2 regions of the Streptomyces sp. STAM6 genome follow, and region 2 is predicted to be linked to the other one. Evidence: riboswitches for the same ligand, from Rfam matches in the RefSeq annotation. Region 2 holds a riboswitch; the other holds the start of a gene.
What was found. Region 2 has a riboswitch for glycine ahead of gcvP (aminomethyl-transferring glycine dehydrogenase). Riboswitches for the same ligand answer to the same signal wherever they lie in the genome.
Positions count from the first base shown of each region.

Region 1: it holds a riboswitch for glycine, as region 2 does, so the genes downstream of both, gcvT (glycine cleavage system aminomethyltransferase GcvT) here and gcvP (aminomethyl-transferring glycine dehydrogenase) in region 2, are expected to answer to the same signal.

Region 1 is NZ_JBUEFZ010000003.1:372,186-379,777, forward strand. Features, by position in the region: gene gcvH (glycine cleavage system protein GcvH) at 1-144, opposite strand, end outside; gene gcvT (glycine cleavage system aminomethyltransferase GcvT) at 218-1,333, opposite strand; glycine riboswitch at 1,489-1,582, opposite strand; gene ACY34K_RS06420 (AAA family ATPase) at 1,776-2,438, shown strand; gene ACY34K_RS06425 (enhanced serine sensitivity protein SseB) at 2,502-3,242, shown strand; gene ACY34K_RS06430 (enhanced serine sensitivity protein SseB C-terminal domain-containing protein) at 3,335-4,123, shown strand; gene ACY34K_RS06435 (ABC transporter permease) at 4,553-5,557, shown strand; gene ACY34K_RS06440 (ABC transporter substrate-binding protein) at 5,620-7,395, shown strand; gene ACY34K_RS06445 (ABC transporter permease) at 7,519-7,592, shown strand, end outside.
Region 2 is NZ_JBUEFZ010000009.1:205,852-213,443, reverse strand. Features, by position in the region: gene ACY34K_RS14515 (DUF881 domain-containing protein) at 1-409, shown strand, start outside; gene ACY34K_RS14510 (FHA domain-containing protein) at 492-1,424, shown strand; gene ftsR (transcriptional regulator FtsR) at 1,442-2,191, shown strand; gene ACY34K_RS14500 (bifunctional nuclease family protein) at 2,245-2,718, shown strand; gene ACY34K_RS14495 (MerR family transcriptional regulator) at 2,918-3,538, shown strand; gene ACY34K_RS14490 (DNA polymerase IV) at 3,593-5,179, shown strand; gene ACY34K_RS14485 (PRC-barrel domain-containing protein) at 5,089-5,484, opposite strand; glycine riboswitch at 5,596-5,695, shown strand; gene gcvP (aminomethyl-transferring glycine dehydrogenase) at 5,871-7,592, shown strand, end outside.

The DNA.
Region 1 (7,592 bases), on a different contig from region 2:
GCCCACCGCCGGGAGCTGGACGTACACGACGTCGCCGAGGGCGTTGGCCGCGTGCTCCGTGATGCCGACCGTCGACACGCCGTCCTCGGCGGTCGACAGCCACTCGTGCTCCTTGCTGTAGCGCAGCTGCTGAGGGTTGCTCATGACCTGAATTCTCCTGTACGCGGGGGAGTGCTGGTGAACGGGGCGGTGGTGCGGGGGGTCACGTAGGACGCTGTCACTTCTGGCGCTTGTAGAAGGGGAGCGCCACGACCTCGTACGGCTCATGGGTACCGCGGATGTCGACGCCCACGCCGGAGGTGCCGGGCGCGGCGTGCGCCGCGTCCACATAGGCCATGGCGACCGGCTTGCCGAGCGTCGGGGACGGGGCACCGGAGGTGACCTCGCCGATCACCTCGCCGCCGGCGACCACCGGCATGCCGGCGCGCGGCACCCGGCGGCCCTCGGCGATCAGGCCGACCAGCTTGCGCGGCGGGGCGGACTCGGCCCGCTCCGCGGCGGCGGCCAGCGCCTCGCGGCCGACGAAGTCGCCCTCCTTCTCGAACTTCACCACCCGGCCGAGGCCCGCGTCGAAGGGGGTCAGGGAGGTGGTCAGCTCGTGCCCGTACAGCGGCATGCCCGCCTCCAGGCGCAGCGTGTCGCGGCAGGACAGGCCGCAGGGGATGAGCCCCGCGGGGGCGCCGGCCTCGGTCAGCGCCTGCCACAGCTTCTCGGCATGCCGCGGCTCCACGAACAGCTCGAAGCCGTCCTCGCCGGTGTAACCGGTGCGGGCGATCAGGGCCGGGACACCGGCCACGGTGCCGGGCAGGCCCGCGTAGTACTTCAGCCCGTCCAGGTCCGCGTCGGTCAGCGACTTCATGATGCCGGGGGACTCGGGGCCCTGCACGGCGATCAGCGCGTACGCGTCGCGGTCGTCACGCACGACGGCGTCGAACCCGGCGGCGCGCTCGGTGAGCGCGTCCAGCACGATCTGGGCGTTCGAGGCGTTGGCGACGACCATGTACTCCTGCTCCTGGAGCCGGTACACGATCAGGTCGTCCAGGATGCCGCCGTCGGCGCGGCAGATCATCGTGTAGCGGGCGCGGCCGACACCGACCGAACCGATGTTTCCGACGAGCGCGAAATCGAGCAGCTTCGATGCCTGCGGACCGGTGACGGTGATCTCACCCATGTGGGAGAGGTCAAAAAGTCCGGCCTTCGTGCGAACGGCATTGTGCTCGTCGCGCTCGCTCCCGTACCGAAGCGGCATGTCCCAGCCCGCGAAGTCGGTCATGGTCGCGCCCAGCGCACGATGCACGGCATCGAGGGCGGTCAGACGGGGGGCAGTGCTCATGGATGTGGCTCCCGGGTCCCAGGACATGGCTGGCGAGGACAATCCTCCCCATCTGTCATCGGAACCTGAGAGGTTCGCCGCGGCGTCGTCCCCTGGACGGGCCTCGGCTTGCACCTTGGGTGGAGCCACCGGGGCGGCTCACTTTTCAGATCTGCCTCATCCACGCGGTACGGGGCCTGAGAGATTCAAGGGAGGAACTTGCTCCTTCGGCGCCCGGGGCTGACCCCGGAACTCTCCCGCGCGGATTCAAGCGGCCGGTATGAGGTTGTGTACGCACGTCGTACGACTGTGCTGCACGTGGCGCGCACATCATTGCACGCGGCTCCACATCGGCAAATCGCTTGTGCCTCATTACCCTTTCTTTACACTTCATGGGCAAGGGTCGGATTAGCCGACCCGAGGGGCCGCCTTCCGGACCGGGCCCGAGCATGGGGGAGAAGCCATGACGTTGCAGCGCACCGGTGTGTACGCGACGACCGCGGGAGTGCCCGCCCGGCCGGGGCTGCCCGCGCGCGGCCGCGCCGCCGCGGCCGCCCCCGTCCTGCGTGACCTGCGCGACCGGGCCGGACGGTGCCCCCGCGCGCTCTCCTTCGCCGCCGGTGACCTCGTGGTCGTCTCCGGACTGCCCGGCAGCGGCAAGTCCACACTCATCGCCCGCGCGGCCCCCGGGCGGGGGATCGACTCCCAGGACGCCCGCGAGCGCTGGGAGCGCAAGATGCCCCGCTTCCTGCCGTACGCGGTCTACCGCCCCCTCGTCCGGGTCGCCCACTACGCGGGCCTGCGCCGCGCCCTGCGCTCCGGGAAGAGCGTCGTCGTCCACGACTGCGGCACCCAGGCCTGGGTGCGCCGCTGGCTCGCCCGCGAGGCCCGCCGCCGGGGCAGCGCCCTGCACCTGGTGCTGCTGGACGTCACCCCGGGGACGGCCCGGGAGGGGCAGCGCGAGCGGGGCCGCGGAGTGTCCGGATACGCCTTCGCCCGGCACCGCAGGGCCGTGGGCCGGCTGGTGCGCGACGCCGAGAAGGGCGCCCTGCCCCGCGGCTGCGCCTCCGCGACGCTCCTCGACCGGCCGGCGGCCGGCGCCCTGACGCGCATCGGCTTCCCGTGAACCCTTAGGGTTTTGCCACAGGCATCCGGGGCGCTGCGTGGCGGGAAAGGGCGAGGGACACCAGTGGACACTGCATGGCCGGGCAATGAGCTCGAAGAGGTGCTGGCCGCCTCGCTCGGCAACCCCGCGGCCGGAGGCCGGCTCGTCGAGGTGCTGGGCCGCAGTCGGGTCTGGGTGCCGCTGCCCAACGGCGGTGGCCCGGACAGCCCGAACCTGGACCTGCCGACGCTGGAGATCGACGGCCTGCCGTACGTCCCGGTGTTCAGCTCCGAGCAGCAGTTCCGCGCCTGCGTCGGTGACCGGATGGCGTACACCGTCGCCCCGGCCGTGGAGTTCGCCCGCGGCCTGCCGCCCCAGCTGGGCATCGCCGTGAACCCGGGCGGCGCCGTCGGTGTGCCCCTGCCGCCGCCCGCCGTCGCCGAGCTGTGCCGGGCCGGCCGCACCCCGCTGGACGGGCCCGCCTCCGGCGGACGCGTCCGGCTGTTCGAGCCGGACTGGCAGGAGGACCCGGTCGACTTCCTGGCGGCGGCGGGCGCCGAGTTCGAGGCCGCCGGCACCGTCCTCACCGCCCGTCGCGCCCTCGCGAGCGTCGAGGGCGGGCAGCCGGCGCTGTTCATCGGTGTCCAGCTTTCGTCCTTCGAGGGCGCCGACCGTAACGTGCCCATGGACGCGCTCGGCCGCGCACTGGGCCGGGTGCGGGTCCCCTGGCCGGTCAACCTGGTGCTGCTCGACATAGCGCAGGACCCGGTGGGTGACTGGATGCTGGAGAAGGTCCGGCCCTTCTACCGGCGTACGCACGGATAAACGAACGGCGACCGCCGTCAAGCGGACGTCAAGCCAGTGACAGCACGGCCACTTAAGCTGGTCCGGTGGACGGAAGAGGGGCGGGACCCAGGGTGAGCGCGTCAGGCACCGCGGCGGCCGGACAGGTCGAACACATGCTGCGGCAGGTGACGCCCGGGCGCTATGACGCCTACGAGGCACTGCTGCAGGCCCTCGCCGACGGCCAGATCTGGATGCTGCTCTGGCACGGCCGGGCCGGCGCGCCCGACGCCCAGTACGGGAACATGGAGGTCGACGGCCTCGGGTACGCCCCGTGTGTCACCTCCGCCCAGGAACTGGCCGTCTCCGGCTGGAACCGCGCGCACGAGGTCGTCGGCGGCCTCGACATCGCCCGCGCGCTCTACCCGGACCGCTGGGGCATCTGGCTCAATCCGCACGCCCCGGGCGGCGGTGTCGGCATCCCGTGGCCGGATCTGCGCCGTATCGCCACCGGCCTGGACCGCATGCCCGCCGGACCGCTGCGGCTGTCCGAGCCGGCCATCCAGATCCCGCAGTTCTACGCCCTGCTCACGCAGAACGCCCACCGCACCCCCGCGGTGCGCTCCCTGCGCCGCGCCTGGGTCCAGCCGGCGCTCGGCACGCCCTATCTCGCCATCGGTCTGGACCTGTACGACACCAGCCAGTCCTCGGTCGACTCAGTGCGCGCCATGATGCAGCAGTCCATCGCCGCCGTCCCCGACGGGCTGCCCGTCTCCACGGTCGCGATGTCCGACGACTTCGACCCGGTCACGATGTGGCTGCGGGCCAACAGCCGCCCCTTCTACGACCGCGAGGCACACGCCACGGCCGCCGCCCCCGCCGGTGGGTACGGCTACCCGCCCGCGCACGGCGTACCGCACTGACGGGACTCCGGGACCGGGACCGGTCACGCGACACCCGGAACCAACGGCCGGAAACCAACACCGGAACAACCACCGACACACGCGTCGAGGGCGGCCTTTGGCCGCCCTCGACGCGTTACGGCCCGCATGTCCGGTCTGATGTCACCTGGTGAGACAAGTACGGCACTTCTGCGCCCGTACCTCTTGAAACCAACTGCACCGTGTCCGAGACGCGTTCACGGCCGTTCGGATAACGGAACCTCCCAGACAGCATCACGTTTACGCATCCTTTCCTTGCCAGGTCTGGTGACAGATCACGGCAGCGTTGAAGACTCCCGCTCCAAGGGGCGGGTTCGCCCCTGCGTGCGAATGAGTACGACGGACTGAACACGCCGCTACAAGCGGCAAGTGCGGGCCGGCCACCGCCGGTTGAGAGGGGTCCTTGCCACGATGACGGCACCATTGCACGAGCCCACCGCGGAAGCGGCCCCGAGCGCTGCCGCGGAAGCGGCGGGCGTCTCCGAGGGGAAGAAAGTGCAGGGCCGCTCTCCGGGACGCATCGCCTGGGAGCGCCTCAAACGCGACAAACTGGCCCTGGCCGGCGGCGCGGTGGTGCTCTTCCTGATCATCGTCGCCGCCCTGGCGCCCGTGATCACGGGACTGGTCGGCCAGTCGCCCAACGAACACCACGAAGACCTGATCGACCCGCTCTTCTCCACACCCATCGGCTCCTTCGGCGGTATGAGCGGGGAACACTGGCTGGGCGTCGAACCGGTCAACGGTCGCGACGTCTTCGCCCGCATCGTCTACGGCGCCCAGATCTCCCTGCTGGTCGGCTTCCTGTCCGCGGTGGTCGCCGTCGTGCTCGGCACCGTCCTCGGCATCCTCGCCGGCTTCTTCGGCGGCTGGGTGGACGCGGCCATCAGCCGCGTGATGGACATGCTGCTCTCCTTCCCGCAGCTGCTCTTCATCATCGCGCTGGTCTCGGTCATGCCGAACCAGCTGCTCGGTCTGGAGGGGACCGGCGTCCGCGTGATGGTGATGATCCTCGTGATCGGCTTCTTCGGCTGGCCGTACATCGGACGCGTGGTCCGCGGCCAGACGCTCTCGCTGCGCGAGCGGGAGTACGTGGAGGCGGCCCGCAGTCTCGGGGCCGGGCGGTTCTACATCCTGGTGAAGGAACTGCTGCCCAATCTCGTCGCACCGATCATCGTCTACACCACGATGATGATCCCCACGAACATCCTCACGGAGGCGGCGCTCAGCTTCCTGGGCGTGGGCGTCAAACCCCCCACCGCCTCGTGGGGAGACATGCTCTCCTCCGCGGTGGCCTACTACGACTCGGACCCCACCTACATGGTGATCCCGGGCCTGGCCATCTTCATCACCGTGCTCTCCTTCAACCTCTTCGGCGACGGCGTACGCGATGCGCTCGACCCGAAGGGCTCGCGCTGAACTGCCGTACCCCCAGGGACCTGTTTTCCGCAGGCCGTATCACAGACGGAGGATCCGAGAACGTGACTACCCAACGCACCCCAGGGCGGCGCAAGCAGGCCGTGGCAGCTGCTGCCGTGGTCGCGGCGCTGCTGTCGACAGCAGCATGCGGCGGCGGCGGCGACAGCAAGGGCAAGGGCGGATCGGCGGGCTTCGACGCCGCCAACAACAAGGTCGCCAGTGCCTCCACCAAGAAGGGCGGCACGCTGAAGTTCGCCGGAGCGCAGGACGCCGACTCGTGGGACACCACGCGCGGCTACTACGGCTTCGCCTGGAACTTCATGCGCTTCTACAGCCGTCAGCTGGTGACCAGCAAGACGGAGCCCGGCAAGGCCGGCACCGAACTCACCCCGGACCTCGCGACCGCGCGGGCCAAGATCTCCGCCGACGGCAAGACCTACACCTACACCCTGCGGGACGGGATCACCTGGGAGGACGGCAAGCCGATCACCTCCCAGGACATCAAGTACGGCATCGAGCGCCAGTGGGCGCAGGACGTGCTGTCCGGCGGCCCGGTCTACCTGCGCGACATCCTGGACCCGAAGAAGGAGTACCCGGGTCCCTACAAGGACACCTCCAAGGACAAGCTGGGCCTGAAGGCCATCGAGACGCCGGACGCGAAGACCATCGTCTTCAAGCTCCCGTCGCCCAACAGCGACTTCGAGGAGATCCTCGCCCTCACCTCGTCGTCGCCGGTGCGCCAGGACAAGGACACCAAGTCGAAGTACGGCCTCAAGCCGTTCTCCTCCGGCCCGTACAAGTTCCAGTCGTACACGCCGAACAAGTCGCTGACGCTGGTGCGCAACGAGAACTGGAAGCAGTCCTCGGACCCGGTCCGCAAGGCGCTGCCGGACAAGATCACCGTCACGTTCTTCACCAACGCCGACGACATGGACAACCGTCTGATCAACGGCGACTACCACCTCGACATCAACCAGACCGGCATGTCCCCGCAGGGCCGTATCAAGGCGCTGAAGGAGCACAAGGGCAACCTGGACAACCCGGTCTCCGGCTACATCCGTTACGCGGTCTTCCCGCAGACGGTCGCGCCGTTCGACAACATCGAGTGCCGCAAGGCCGTGATCTACGGCTCCGACCACAAGTCGCTGCAGACCGCGCGCGGCGGCCCGGTCGCCGGTGGTGACATCGGCACCAACATGCTCCCGCCGACCGTGCCGGGCTCCGAGGGCCAGTCGTACGACCCGTGGAACCTCACCGCGAACGACGGTGCCGCCGACGTCGCCAAGGCGAAGGCCGCGCTGAAGGCCTGCGGCAAGCCGAACGGCTTCAAGACCACCATCGCGGTCCGCAACAACAAGCCGGTCGAGGTCGCCACCGCCGAGTCGATGCAGGCGTCGCTGAAGAAGATCGGCATCGAGGTCGACATCGACAAGTACGACGGCTCGCAGACCTCCGGCATCATCGGCAACCCGTCGGTCGTCAAGAGCAAGAACTACGGCATCATCATCATGGGCTGGGGCGCGGACTTCCCGTCCGTGCAGGGCTACGGCCAGCCGCTGTGGGACAGCAAGTACATCCTCGACAGCGGTAACAACAACTTCGGCATGATCAAGAACCCGGCGATCGACAAGCTGTTCGACGAGTTCGTGGTGGAGCTGGACGCCGCCAAGAAGGACCAGATCGCCAAGGACATCAACCACAAGGTCATGGAGGGCGCGCACTACCTGCCCTTCGTCTTCGAGAAGTTCGTCAACTGGCGTTCGCCCGAACTGACCAACGTCTACACGACGGACGCGTACAGCGGCATGTACGACTTCATCAGCCTCGGTCTGAAGTAATCCGCCAACCGGCACACCCGCCACACGGTACGAAAGGCAGGTGAAGGCCGGAGCGGTGTGAACCGGCCGCGGGCCCCGGAAGACCTCCGGCGGCCCGCGGCCCGCACCGCCGGGCCGAGAGCAGTGCTCGCATACCTCATCAGGCGGCTGTTCGCCGTCGCAGTGATGCTGGTGGTCATCATCCTGGTGGTCTTCGG
Region 2 (7,592 bases):
GCAGCTGGGCATCCTCGCCGGTACGGTGGCGGCACAGGGTCCGGGGATCACGCTCACCATCAACGGCGGAGCGGTCGACCCGGACATGCTGCTCGACGCGATCCAGGAACTGCGTGCCGCGGGTGCCGAGGCGATCCAGGTCAACGACGTCCGGGTGGTCGCGGACACGTACTTCTCCGGTGACACCGGCGCCATCGAGGTGGACGGCCGGAAGATCAGTGCTCCGTACGTCTTCAAGGTCATCGGAAAGCCGCAGGACCTGGAGCCGGCGCTGAACATCCCGGGCGGCGTGGTGCAGACGCTGGAGAAGGAGCAGGCCACGGCCACGGTGACGCGGTCCCAGAAGATCGTCGTGGACGCCTTGCGACCGGTGAAGCGGCCTGACTACGCTCGGTCGTCGTCGCAGTGAGGCGGGGGCGCATGGGGGTCGCGCGACAAGGGCAGGAGGTTGCGGGGGGTCGGCGCATCAGGAGCTTGGTGCGTGGTGGAAACTGTCCGGAGGATACGGACGTTGTGAGGGTGTCCGGGTCGGCAGGTGTGTTCATTCAGGGTTCGTCCTGCCCCACGGGCGGGTCTGTTTCGTTCAAGGGGAATCGCCCGTGAAGTTGTTTGCGAAGTTGTTCGGCAAGAGCGCACGCGAGGACGGCAGCAATGCCAGGCATCGCGCGCCGCGCCATGGCCAGGGTGAGGAGCAGGGCGGCGAGCGCCCGCTCTTCCGCGACGAAGTCGCCGGTGGTGACATTCCGGGGGGTCAGGGCGCGTCTGTTGACCCTGCCGGTCCCGGCCGCATAGGTTTCGGAGAACCATCAACCTCGAGTACGGGTGGAGAGTTTGCTCCGGACCCGTATGCGACCAGCGCCCACGCGGGCCAGCCGCGGCAGGAGGATTCGTCCATGCCGGTTTGTACGAGGTGCGGGCACCGTAACGCCGAGGCCAGTCGGTTCTGCTCCAACTGCGGCGCCCCGCTGCGTGCGGGCGTTCCCGCGGAGCGGGCGTCCGAGACGACGTCGACGATCTCGATCTCGGGGCTGGAGGCGTACGACTCGGAGGCCACCGGCCAGACCCAGCTGCCGTCGCTGTCGCCCGAGGCACAGGCGGCCGTCGACGCGCTGCCGCTCGGCTCGGCGCTCCTGGTGGTGCGCCGCGGTCCGAACTCGGGCAGCCGCTTCCTGCTCGACAGTGATCTCACGACGGCCGGTCGTCACCCGCAGAGCGACATCTTCCTGGACGACGTGACCGTGTCGCGGCGCCACGTGGAGTTCCGCAGGTCGCCGGACGGCAGCTTCACCGTCTCGGACGTCGGCAGCCTCAACGGCACGTACGTCAACCGGGAGCCGATCGACTCGGTGGTCCTGGCCAACGGCGACGAGGTCCAGATCGGCAAGTACCGGCTGGTCTTCTACGCGAGCCAGCGAGGCGTGTGACCCGGCGGGGAAGGCCCATGCGAACCACGACGGGCGGTGTCGGACACGGCACCGCCGGCGGGGCCGTCCAGTTGGTGAGCATCGGGACGGTGCTCAGCCAGCTCCGTGAGGAGTTCCCCGAAGTCACGATCTCCAAGATCCGGTTCCTGGAGGCCGAGGGGCTCGTGGAGCCGCAGAGGACGGCCTCCGGGTACCGGAAGTTCAGTCCCCAGGACGTGGAGCGCCTGGCGCAGATCCTGCGGATGCAGCGAGACCACTATCTGCCGCTGAAGGTCATCCGCGAGCATCTGGACGCGCTCGCGCGCGGTGAGCAGGTGCGGCTGCCCGCACCGGGCGGCGGGGCGCAGCGCGAGCTGCTGGACGGCACTCCGTGGGACGCCGAGCAGGACCGCCCCACGGCGGCCCGGGTGGGCCGGGCGGAACTGCTGGCGGCCGCGGAGGTCGGCGAGGACGAACTCGCCGAGTGGGAGTCCTACGGGCTGATCGCGCCCGCGGCGGACGGTGGGTACGACGCCGAGGCCGTGACCGTCGCCAAGCTGGTCGCGGATCTGGGCAGATTCGGGCTGGAACCGCGCCATCTGAGGGCCGTGAAAGCCGCCGCCGACCGGGAGGCCGGGCTGGTCGAACAGGTGGTCGCGCCACTGCGCCGGCACCGTAATCCGCAGACCAGGGCCCATGCCGAGGCGACCGCGAAGGAACTCGCGGAACTGTCCGTGCGGCTGCACGCGGCGCTGGTGCAGACGGCCCTCGGTATCCGCTTGTACTGATCTTGAGAGAGCCCGACTATCCAAACAGGTCCGGCACGTCCTAGGGTTGCAATGTGAACGAGCTCGATGTTGTCGGTGTCCGGGTGGAAATGCCCTCCAACCAGCCGATCGTGCTCCTGCGTGAAGTGGGAGGCGATCGGTACCTCCCCATCTGGATCGGTCCGGGGGAGGCGACCGCCATCGCCTTCGCTCAGCAGGGCATGGCGCCCGCCCGGCCGCTCACCCACGATCTCTTCAAGGACGTGCTCGAGGCCGTCGGCCAGGAGCTGACCGAGGTCCGGATCACGGACCTGCGCGAAGGGGTCTTCTACGCGGAGCTGGTCTTCGCCAGCGGTGTCGAGGTGAGCGCCAGGCCTTCCGACGCCATAGCGCTGGCCTTGCGTACCGGCACCCCGATCTTCGGCAGTGACGGGGTGCTCGACGACGCCGGAATCGCCATTCCCGACGAGCAGGAGGACGAGGTGGAGAAGTTCCGCGAGTTCCTCGACCAGATCTCGCCCGAGGACTTCGGCACCAACAGTCAGTGAGACCGCCGGCTTCGCCGGCCCGTGGGAACCTTGCCGCCATGGGGTGCTGTCAGCGCATTCGAGTAGCCTTTCCCGGCATTGGGATACGGGAAACCACTCTCAGGGTGATTATCACTCGGCGTGCCGAGTGTGGCGATCGTTGACGCACCCCGAGTGACTGCCTACCGTCGGGATGGCAGGTCAAGGACGGAGGGTCGGCGTGATGAACAGCGGCGACGGTGCGACTGGGGGTACCCCCGGACGGAGTCTGGGGCAGAGCGGGCCGTTTCCGCTTCACGGAACCGTGGCCGGCCCGGCTCACGAAGGCACGGATGACCCGGCCGCCGACACCATCGGATACCGGGGGCCAACCGCGTGCGCGGCGGCGGGAATCACCTATCGGCAGCTCGACTACTGGGCGCGCACCGGGCTGGTCGAGCCGAGCGTGCGGCCCGCTTACGGCTCGGGGACGCAGCGGCTGTACAGCTTTCGCGACGTCGTCGTCCTGAAGATCGTCAAGCGGTTCCTGGACACCGGGGTCGCGCTGCAGAACATCCGGGCCGCCGTCCAGCATCTGCGGGCGCGTGGCTTCCGCGACCTGGAGCGCATGACGCTGATGAGCGACGGGGCCACCGTCTACGAGTGTTCGTCGCCCCACGAGGTCGTCGATCTGCTCCAGGGCGGTCAGGGCGTGTTCGGGATCGCCGTCGGGGTGGTGTGGCGCGATGTGGAGGCCGCGCTGTCGCAGCTGCACGGGGAGCGCGTCGACACCGGCGAGACGCTGGTCGGCCACAATCCGTCGGACGAGCTGGCGCGGCGCAGGCGCGACAGGGCCGTCTGAGGCCGGTCCCCCGGGGCGGGCCGATTGTCAGTGGCGTGAGGCAGCATCGGTGATGTGAGAGCCGCGCCGACGATCCTGCATCTGGACATGGATGCCTTCTTCGCCGCCGCCGAGCAGGCGGCGAAGCCCAGTCTGCGCGGGAAACCGGTGGTGGTGGGCGGACTGGGGCCCCGCGGGGTCGTCGCCACCGCGTCGTACGAGGCGAGACGCTTCGGGGTGCACTCGGCGATGCCGATGGCGCAGGCGCGCCGGCTGGCGCCGAACGCCGCGTATCTCGTGCCGCGGTTCTCGCTCTACCGGGCGGTCAGCGAGCAGGTCATGGAGTTGCTGGGGCGGCTGTCCCCGCTGGTCGAGCCGCTGAGCCTGGACGAGGCCTTCGTGGACCTGGAAGCGGGGGGCGCGGCCCATGACTCGGCCACGGCACGGGATGCCGGTGAGCGGCTGCGCAGGGACATTCTCGGGGCCACCGGGCTGACCGGCTCCGTCGGCCTCGCCGGCTCGAAGATGCTGGCGAAGATCGCGTCCGAGCAGGCCAAGCCGGACGGTCTCCTGCTGATCGAGCCGGGCACCGAGCGGGAGCTGCTCGCGCCGATGCCCGTGCGCATCCTGCCGGGCGTGGGGCCGGCGACCGGTGAGCATCTGCGGAGGGCCGGCATGACGACGGTCGCGGACCTCGTGGCGGCGGGCGAGGACGAGCTGGTCCGGCTGCTGGGGAAGTCGCACGGAGGATCGCTGTACCTGATGGCGATGGGGTACGACGACCGGCCCGTGGTCGCCGAGCGGGACGCGAAGTCGGTGTCCGTCGAGGACACCTTCGATGTCGACCTGCACGACCGGACGCGGGTGCGGCTGGAGGTGGAGCGGCTCGCCGACCGGTGCGTGGGGCGGCTGCGCGCCGCCGGGCGGTCGGGCCGGACGGTGGTGCTGAAGGTCCGGCGGTACGACTTCTCGACACTGACGAGGTCCGAGACGCTGCGCGGCCCGACCGACGACCCCGCGGTGGTGAGGGAGGCGGCCGGGCGCCTGCTGGAGGCGGTGGACACCACCGGCGGGGTGCGGCTGCTGGGCGTCGGTGTCACGGGCCTCGCGGACTACACCCAGGAGGACTTGTTCGCCCAGGCGGCCGCCGGAGCCGCGGAGGCCGCCACGGCCGCGGAAGCCGCGAGTGCTTCCCGGTCCGCCGGCGCACCGGACGCGGCGGAGGTGCCGGAGATGCCGGGCGGAGGCGACCGGGGCGGCCCGGTGACGGCCGCTCCGGGCACGCCGGGAGCTGTGGCTGAGGGGGCCGCAGGGGCCTCCGCGCCCGGCGGGGCGGCAGGCGCGGACGTACGGGAGGCGAGCCTGGGTTCGGAGCGGCGGTGGCCGGCCGGGCACGACGTGTGGCACACCGTGTACGGGGCGGGGTGGGTTCAGGGCAGCGGCGTGGGGCGGGTGACCGTGCGGTTCGAGGAGCCCGGGTCGGCACCGGGCCGGGTGCGGACGTTCTGGACCGACGACCCGGACCTGGAGCTGTCGGATCCTCTGCCGCTGGTGCCCGGTGGCCCGACGGGTCAGTCGTCCTGGCCGGCCAGCTTGCCGAAATCGCGGTCGGAGGACGGCGGCGCCGAGTCCTCCGGACGGGAGGGCAGGTCGATGCCGTAGTGGTGGTAGAGCTGCAGCTCCTGCTCGGGCGAGAGGTGGCGCCCCACGCCGAAGTCGGGCGCGTCCTTGATCAGCGCGCGGTCGAACGGCACGTGCAGCCCGTCGTCGGCGACTTCGCTCGGCTCCAGGGGGACGAAAGCGTCGCGGCTGAACAGCCCCGTGCGCACGGCCGCCCACTCCGGTACGCCCGTCGCGTCGTCCAGATACACCTCGTCGACGGTCCCGATCTTGTGGCCGTTGCGGTCGAAGGTCTTGCGCCCGATCAGGCTGCGCGGATCGATGTCGGTCTGCACGGTCCCTCCAATTGCTCGCAACGCTCGCAACCGTTCTCTGAACACTACGAAAGTGCACAACGGTGACGTCGGCCACTCGAGGGAACAGGCACCGACCTCGCTGGTAGGCTGGCTAGCGGCTGCTGACCCCGTGCGGGAGAGTCCTCCGGAGAAACCTTTCGGAGGCGCCGAAGGAGCAAATCCTCCCCGGAATCTCTCAGGCACCCCGTACCGCACGGACGAGGTCACTCTGGAAAGCAGAGCGGGCGTCGGACGGCATCCGCTCTCACCGACGGTGAAAGCCGGGTCGCCGCATCGCGCCCGGTGAAGCTCTCAGGTTGAGATGACAGAGGGGGAGGCCGTCCGGGCACCCGCGCCGTGGTGCCCCTCGTAGGTCGTGACGACCAGGAGGCCTCCGCATGACCGCCAACCGCACCCCGCTCTCCCAGCTGGAGCGAGGCACCCCCTTCGAGCAGCGCCACATCGGACCCGACGCCGAAGCCCGTGCCAAGATGCTCGCCCAGGTCGGCTACGGATCGCTCGACGAGCTCACCGACGCCGCGGTCCCGGACGTCATCAAGAGCGCCGAGGCGCTCGGGCTGCCGGACGCCCGCACCGAGGCCGAGGTGCTCGCCGAGCTCCGGTCGCTCGCCGACCGCAACCAGGTCGTGGCGCCGATGATCGGCCTCGGCTACTACGGCACCTTCACGCCTCCGGTCATCCTGCGCAACGTCATGGAGAACCCGGCCTGGTACACCGCGTACACGCCGTACCAGCCGGAGATCTCCCAGGGGCGCCTGGAGGCGCTGCTGAACTTCCAGACCGTGGTCGCCGATCTCACGGGGCTGCCCACCTCCGGAGCCTCCCTGCTCGACGAGGGCACCGCGGCCGCCGAGGCGATGTCGCTCGCCCGCCGGGTCGGCAAGGTCAAGGGCGGTGTCTTCCTGGTCGACGCCGACGCCCTGCCGCAGACCATCGCCGTGATCGAGACCCGCGCCGAGCCGACCGGGGTCGAGGTCGTCGTCGCCGACCTCAGCGAGGGCATCCCGGCCGAGGTCGCCGAGCGCGGTGTCTTCGGCGTGCTGATCCAGTACCCGGGCGCCTCCGGTGCCGTACGGGACATCAAGCCGGTCATCGACCGCGCCCACGAGCTCGGTGCCGTCGTCACCGTCGCCGCCGACCTGCTGGCCCTGACCCTGCTCGTCTCGCCCGGCGAGCTCGGCGCCGACATCGCCGTCGGCACCACCCAGCGCTTCGGTGTCCCGATGGGCTTCGGCGGTCCGCACGCCGGCTACATGGCCGTGCGTGAGAAGTTCGCCCGCAGCCTGCCCGGCCGTCTCGTCGGCGTCTCCGTCGACGCCGACGGCAACAAGGCCTACCGCCTCGCCCTGCAGACCCGCGAGCAGCACATCCGCCGTGAGAAGGCCACCAGCAACATCTGTACCGCTCAGGTGCTGCTCGCCGTCATGGCCGGGATGTACGCCGTGTACCACGGCCCCGAGGGCCTGAAGGGCATCGCGCAGCGCACGCACCGGTACGCCACGATCCTCGCCGAGGGCCTGCGCGCCGGCGGCGTCGAGGTCGTCACCGGGACGTTCTTCGACACCGTCACCGTCCGCGTGCCGGGCAAGGCCGCCGAGGTCGTGGCCGCCGCCCGCGAGGGCGGCGTCAACCTCCGCCTGGTGGACGCCGACCACGTCTCCGCCGCCTGCGACGAGACCACCGGCCGCGCCCAGCTCGCCGCCGTGTGGGACGCCTTCGGGGTCCGTGGCGACATCGACGCCCTGGACGCCGCCACCGAGGACGTGCTGCCCGCGGCGCTCCTGCGCAGCGACGTGTACCTCACGCACCCCGTCTTCCACGCGCACCGGTCCGAGACCGCGATGCTGCGCTACCTGCGCCGGCTCGCCGACCGCGACTACGCGCTGGACCGCGGCATGATCCCGCTCGGCTCCTGCACGATGAAGCTGAACGCGACCACCGAGATGGAGCCGGTCACCTGGCCGGAGTTCGGACAGATCCACCCCTTCGCGCCGGTCGACCAGGCGCAGGGCTATCTGACCCTGATCCGTGAGCTGGAGGAGCGCCTCGCCGAGGTCACCGGCTACGACAAGGTGTCGATCCAGCCCAACGCCGGCTCC